2 regions of the Caballeronia sp. HLA56 genome follow, and region 1 is predicted to be linked to the other one. Evidence: riboswitches for the same ligand, from Rfam matches in the RefSeq annotation. Region 1 holds a riboswitch; the other holds the start of a gene.
What was found. A riboswitch is a leader RNA that binds a small molecule or an ion and turns the genes downstream of it on or off. The one in region 1 is predicted to bind cobalamin.
Positions count from the first base shown of each region.

Region 2: linked by a shared signal. The riboswitch ahead of ACYQ47_RS33040 (TonB-dependent receptor domain-containing protein) and the one ahead of cobG (precorrin-3B synthase) in region 1 are both predicted to bind cobalamin.

Region 1 covers NZ_BAAHOB010000001.1:833,891-837,295, forward strand. The annotation lists gene cbiE (precorrin-6y C5,15-methyltransferase (decarboxylating) subunit CbiE) at 1-794, opposite strand, end outside; cobalamin riboswitch at 875-1,074, shown strand; gene cobG (precorrin-3B synthase) at 1,178-2,407, shown strand; gene ACYQ47_RS03920 (precorrin-8X methylmutase) at 2,400-3,026, shown strand; gene ACYQ47_RS03925 (precorrin-2 C(20)-methyltransferase) at 3,026-3,405, shown strand, end outside.
Region 2 covers NZ_BAAHOB010000005.1:2,883,886-2,887,290, forward strand. The annotation lists gene ACYQ47_RS33040 (TonB-dependent receptor domain-containing protein) at 1-1,764, opposite strand, end outside; cobalamin riboswitch at 1,851-2,174, opposite strand; gene ACYQ47_RS33045 (ATPase) at 2,411-2,797, shown strand; gene ACYQ47_RS33050 (cell division protein ZapA) at 2,794-3,108, shown strand; RNA gene ssrS (6S RNA) at 3,231-3,405, shown strand, end outside.

The sequences.
Region 1 (3,405 bases):
TCGATACCGATGGACCCGCAACCCGCGCCGACATCCCACAGCAATTCGCCCGGTTGCGGCGCGAGACGTGCGAGCGTCACGGCGCGTACATCGCGCTTGGTGAGCTGGCCGTCGTGCCGATACGCGTCGTCGGCAAGACCCGGCGTGAGCGATGGCCCCGCGTGGCCCGCATGCGTGCGGCATTCGATCGCCATGAGATTGAGCGCCGCCACGCGCGGCTCGCGCCAGTCGTCCGCACGTTCGTCGAACCGGCGTTCATTCGTGCCGCCCAGATGCTCGAACACCGTCACGCGGCTCGCGCCGAAACCATGCAGCGTGAGAAGCTGCGTGACGGCGGCGGGCGTCGCGCCATCGGCGCTCAGGACGAGCAGACGTCCGCCGCGAAACACATGCGCGAGCAGGGACGCCACCGGCCGCCCGACGAGCGACACGCATTGCGCGTCCTGCAACGGCCAGCCCAAGCGCGCCGCCGCCAGCGACAGCGACGAAGGCGCGGGCATGACGCGCATTTCTTCCGTGGATAATTCGCGCGCAAGCGTGGCGCCGACGCCGAAGAACATGGGGTCGCCGCTCGCAAGCACGCATGTTTGGACGCCGCGCTCGGCGAGCACGGCATCGACGGAAAACGGGCTTGGCCATGGCACGCGGCGCGCCGCGATACGCGCCGGCAGAAACGCGAGGTGACGTTCGCCGCCGTGGATCGACCGTGCTTCGAAGAGCGCGCGCCGCGCCTCGCGGCCAAGCCCATGCCAGCCGTCCTCGCCGATACCCACGACGGTCAGCCAGTTCGACATGTGCGGCCTCCTACGGGCGAATCCCGCGTTTGAAGCACCCGCGCAAGGCGGGAAGCGGTCTGATGGTCGATAAAAGCGGGCATAATAGCGCGTTCGTCGGTGCCTGAAGGGTTCGATCGGTATTGAGCCTCATGGCCTAACAGGGAACACAGCAAAACTGTGGCTGCCCCCGCAATTGTACGCAGCGAGTCCGCGCTCCACTGCCACTGGTTTTTACCGGGAAGGCTAGCGCGAATGTCGACCTGCCAGCCAAGAGACCTGCCGACGTAAGCATTCACTGCTATTCAACGCTATTCAACGCAATTGCGCGAAGCCTGCCGGGCGGGGTGTACCGGTTCGCTACTCAAGCGCTTAAGCATACGGTCGAGCTTTTGGAATCGTTCTTGCCGCCTTGGTCTTCGGCCTGTCCCGGCCTCATGCGTATCGTGCCCGCACGCGACGGCGCCCTTGCGCGCGTGCGTCTTGCCGGTGGCGAGTTGCGTCGCGAAGCCGCGCATGCCGTGGCGCACGCCGCCGAGCGCTGCGGTTCCGGCACGATCGAAGTGACCAATCGCGCCAATCTGCAACTGCGCGGCATTCGCGACGATGCCCACGCGGAACTCATCGATATCGTGCTCGCGGCGGGCCTCGGTCCGACCACGGCCAGCGCCGACGATATCCGAAACGTCATGCTGAGCCCGCTTGCGAGCACGGGAACGCGTGCGCTTGCAGCGGATATCGTCGAAAGCATGCAGGCCGATGCCGCGTTGCACGCGTTGTCGCCGAAGTTCGCGTTGCAGATCGACGATGGCGAAACGCTTGCCATGCTCGATCATCCGCACGATCTTTGGCTTTCGGCGCTGGACAATGGCGCGCGCTTCGCATTCGGTTTTGCAGGATCGATGCCGCATCGTGAGGAACATGCGCCTGCCTCGGGCGCGATTGCGCGTGACGACGCGAAGCGCTTCATCCTGGCCGTGCTGCAGGCGTTTCTGGCGCTGGCATCGGTGGAAGAACACCGCATGCGCGATGTGCTCGCACGCGTTGGAATAGCGGGCTTTCTCCATGCCCTCGACTTCGAAACACAGCACGACGCCGCACTTCAGTCATGGCGTCGCGCGCCTTCCAATGCAACGTTACGACTCGGCGCGCATGCGGACTATGTCGGCGCGCAAGCGCCGCTCGGCCGCCTCGATGCTAATACGCTTCACGCAATCACCGATCTCGCCGAAGAACGCGTCGTGATGACGCCCTGGCAAAGCGTGTTGCTGCCTGACGTGCACGCGAATCGCATGACGCATGTCGTCGACGCCCTTCGCGCGCTTGGCCTCGCCACCGATCCACGCGATCCGTTCGCGCGTCTGATCGCATGCGCGGGTTCTTCGGGCTGCGCGAAAAGCCGTGCCGATACGAAAGCGGACGCGCATCGTTTAGCCGCCTTGCTGCCCGAGCATGCGCACGCGCATCTGAGCGGCTGCGAGCGCTTTTGTGCGGCGGCGCATCCCGTCGAAAACACGCTCGTTGCCGTTGCGCCCGGCCGCTACGACGTGCATCGAGGCACACACGTGATCGCCCATAACCTCCTCATCGAAGAGGCGGCCGCATGGCTCGCCCGGAGTCATGCCGATGTCTGACTATATCCGCGACGGTGCGGAGATTTACCGGCAATCGTTCGCGACGATTCGCGCCGAAGCCGACCTCGCCGCCATTCCCGCAAACCTCGAAAAGCTCGCCGTGCGGATGATTCATGCGTGCGGCATGATCGATATCGTCAATGACCTGCGCTTCTCGTCCGATGCCGGTATCGCGGGCCGTGAAGCGCTCGTGAGCGGCGCGCCCATTCTCTGCGATGCGCGCATGGTCGCCGAAGGCATCACGCGCGCGCGCCTTCCCGCGAATAATCGCGTGATCTGCACGCTCGGCGATGCCTCCGTGCCGGAACGCGCCCGTGCGATGCGCAACACGCGCTCCGCTGCCGCACTCGAACTCTGGCGGCCCGATCTTGCGGGTGCGATCGTCGCAATCGGCAATGCGCCCACCGCGCTCTTTCATCTACTCGACATGATCGACGACGGCGCACCGAAGCCCGCGCTCATCCTCGGCTTTCCAGTGGGCTTTATCGGCGCGGCGGAATCGAAAGCCATGCTTGCCGCCGACAGCCGTGGCATTCCTTTCGTCGCGTTGCTCGGACGACGCGGCGGCAGCGCGATGGCGGCGGCCGCCGTGAATGCGCTCGCATCGGAGGCCGAGTGATGAGCGGAAGACTCCATGGTCTGGGCGTCGGTCCGGGCGATCCCGATCTCATCACGGTGAAGGCGTTGAAGCTGCTCAAGGCGGCGCCCGTGGTCGCGTATTTCGTCGCGAAGGGGAAGAAGGGCAACGCGTTCGGAATCATCGAATCTCATCTCGAAGACACGCAGACGCGCTTGCCGCTCGTCTATCCCGTGACGACGGAAGCGCTCGAACCGCCGCTTTGCTACGAGACGATCATCAGCGCGTTCTACGATGAATGCGCGCTCGCCATTGCGGATCATCTCGAAGCCGGCCGCGACGTGGCGGTGATCTGCGAAGGCGATCCGTTCTTCTACGGCTCGTACATGTATCTGCATGATCGCCTTGCCGCGCGCTTCGA
Region 2 (3,405 bases), on a different contig from region 1:
CGACTTCGTGATGTCATAGCGCGCCGACAGATTCACGACGCCATAGCCCGCGAGCGTCGAATCGTAATCGCTGCGCGCACCGCTCACGATCCACTCGCCACCCACGCGCCAGCTTCCTATCGAGCGATGCGCGCTGAAACTCGCGAAACGCCGCGCACGGCGCGTCAGGTCCTGATTGCCGGTTTCATCGACGGGATTCTGGAACGTCACGCCCGCGCGCAAATCGGTGGCGCCGACATGCCCTGCCCACGATCCCTCGACGCCCTGCACCTTCGCGCGTCCGACGTTCTGCGCGATATAGAAGCCGCTGCCGTCCGATACGTAATCGATCAGATTCGAATAGCGCGTCTGAAACGCCGTCACGCGCAGCACGCCCACTTGGTCCGATGCGTACTGCAGCGCCGCTTCCACCGAATGACTGCGCTCGGGCTGAATGGACGGATTGCCGCTGAACGGATAGTAGAGATCGTCGAAGCTCGGCGCGCGGAACGACGCCGCGTAACTCGCGCTCGCGCGCCAGTGCGTGTCGATGTTGTACGCATAGCCCAGATAGTAGCTGTTCGCGCCGCCGAAATCGGAATACTGGTCGTGGCGCAGATTGGCCTGCACTTCGCTCGGACCGAAGCGTCCCACATAGCCCGCGTACACCGAATTCACGTGACGATCCGGCGCGCTGAACTGATCCGAATCGAGCGTCTGGTCGAGATGCTCGTAACCGAACAGGAGCTTGTGCGCCTCCGTCAGGCGAAAGTCGTTCTGCCACAGATACTGGCGATCCTCGGAATTGAAGCGGCTCGTATAGATGCCGTTCTGCTCGATGTTCGCGCGGTCCTGTCCCTGCGCGACCGTGAAATGCGTGGTCCACTGGTCCGTGATACGGCCGTTCGCAAACACCGATGTCGACCGCACGCGACTGTGCGAATCGTTGAGATCGCCGGGCAAGCCGTAGGCATCGTCAAAACTGTCGATGCCGTTCGACTGATAGAAGCGCACGCCCGCGTCCCATTTGTCGCCGAACTTGTGACGCAGCGTGGCCGCGACGCTTTCGTTCAGATAACCGTTCGCGTTCGGATTGGCGTTGGGCGCGAGCGCGGGATCGATCGACGAGAAACCATCGGTCTTCTCGCGCGATACGTTGAAGCTGAAGGTCGTGCGGCCTTCGCTATCGAGCGCGCCGGAAACTCCCGCCGCTTGTCGCTGCGTGTGATAGCTGCCGTATTCCGTCTCGAAGTAGAAGCGCGGCGGATGCGCCTCGCCGTCTTTCGTGAAGATCTGCACGACGCCGCCGATCGCGCCCGAGCCGTACAGCGCCGACACGTTGCCGTTCACGACTTCGATGCGGTCGATCTGATCCGGCATGATCTGCGCAAGCTGCGCCGAGCCGAGCGATGCGGACTCCACACGCACGCCGTCGATCAAAACGAGCGATTGCGTCGAGGACGCGCCGCGTATGAACGCGCTTGCATTCGCTCCCGGGCCGCCGTTGCGCGTCACCTGCACGCCGGGCGCAAGACCGATGACGCCGAGCGCGTCGTAGGCATTGCTATCGGCGATATCCTGGGCGTCGAAGAGCGAAGTCTGCGCGATCGTATCGGCGAGAGGTTGCGCGGTGCGCGCCGCGGTCACGACGACGGGCGCGAGCGGCGGTTGCGAGGCTTCGTCCGCGAGCGCTTCATGAGCGAGCAGCCATGTGTTGAGGGCGACGAGCGCGGCGCGTTCGATCGTTTTGCGTCTGCCCGCGTGTCGGGCAAGTGGCGATACCATGCGTGAAATGTTCCCATGCGTAGGCTGGCGCGACCTCGCTCCCCGCAAGGCCAATGCGCGACGAGCGCGCTCGAATGCGAACAGACGAACGCGCTGAACAGTTGGCCGGTATCCGGGCTGGCGACACACCGTCCCGCCTTCCCACGCATGAAGCGCAGTGGCATCGACACGTTCTTCGCCTTGCCTGCGTCGAGCGGCGGATTCTTGCGAATCAAACAGACTCACAAGCAAACTCACACGACGGCGCGGCGAAAAACGCGCAAGGGACGACTTGCAACTTGCGTTGCGGTCGCTTACCGTTGCGGGGGCAGCACAGGTTGGCGTGGCCTTGGCGGCGCCGCTTCCTGTTTCCCGTTTGACTGCGCCCGCAAAAGAATGCGGACGCGAGCACCAAAAGTGCGGCAAGTGTAGGAGCGCGATTCAGGACCGTCAAGAAACGACCCTGGCCGATCATCGCAAGACACACGGCTCACGACGAACCCAACTAGAACCCGCCGTCGCAACACATCGGCAGCGCCCGCGCTTTCCACACACGAATGCATCGCGATGCACGCATGATCGCGTGCTGTTACGTCTCGAAACGAGACAATTATCGGAAGCTCCGTTGAACCGCGCTAGAATGCGAGGTCTTTAGAGGACGCAGCACATGCTCAACGAACTCGAATCACTGTCAGGAAATATCGGCCGGCTGATCCAGATCAGCGAGCGGCACAATCAGGCGCGTCTCGCGCTTGAAGCACAAATCGAACAACTGCGTAGCGACTACGCGAACGTGCAGGCAGAGCTCGTGCAAATGCGCGAAGAGCGCGACACGCTGCAAGCCGAACGTGATTCCCTCTCGGCCAAGATCGACGACGCGCAGGTCCGCCTGAACGCGATTCTCGAAAAGTTGCCGCGCGGCAAGTCCGCGAATCATGCCGAGACGGAAAATCAGCTCGATCTCCTCGATGCCCGCTCTCACGATGTGCAAGCCGCGCACGAGCATGCGCACGCGGGAGAGCACAGCGAGCATCATCACGGAGAGAAGGCATGACGACCACGCAGATCGAAGTATCCATTCTCGGCCAGCAATATCGCCTCGCCTGTTCGCCGGAAACCGAAGGCGCGCTGCGTGAAGCGGTGGCACGGGTCGACGCCGAGATGAACAAGGTGCGCAATGCAAGCAACGTGCGCGGGCAAGACCGCATCGCGGTGATGGCCGCGCTTTCACTCGCTTCCGAATTGCTGAGGCTGCAAGAAAGCGTGCGTCATGGCGAGGCCTTCCCCGCCGAGGAAATTCGCCGCACGATGCACTCCATGAACGAACAGCTTGGTGCTGTCATCGCGCAGTATGAAGTGCAGTGACCGAAGTGCCGCGACGCCGCTCCGTGGCGAACGCTAATCGGTCGCGCGATGTCAATCGAAAAAAGAAACTGCGCAATTGGTGTCGAGAGGCTGCATTAGACATTCGATTGGTGTAGAGTGACTACTCCCTGCCTGGTTCGCCAAGGTCATATATTCCTTGAACCAATGCTACATTGGCACGGTTGTGGAAACTTGCAGCACGGGCGCGCGCGTCACTCTGTCTGATGTACCCGAAGTGTTGCTTACTGCGACCAATCTTGAACCCAGGTTCAGGATGCCGGCCTAGCGGCCGAGGTG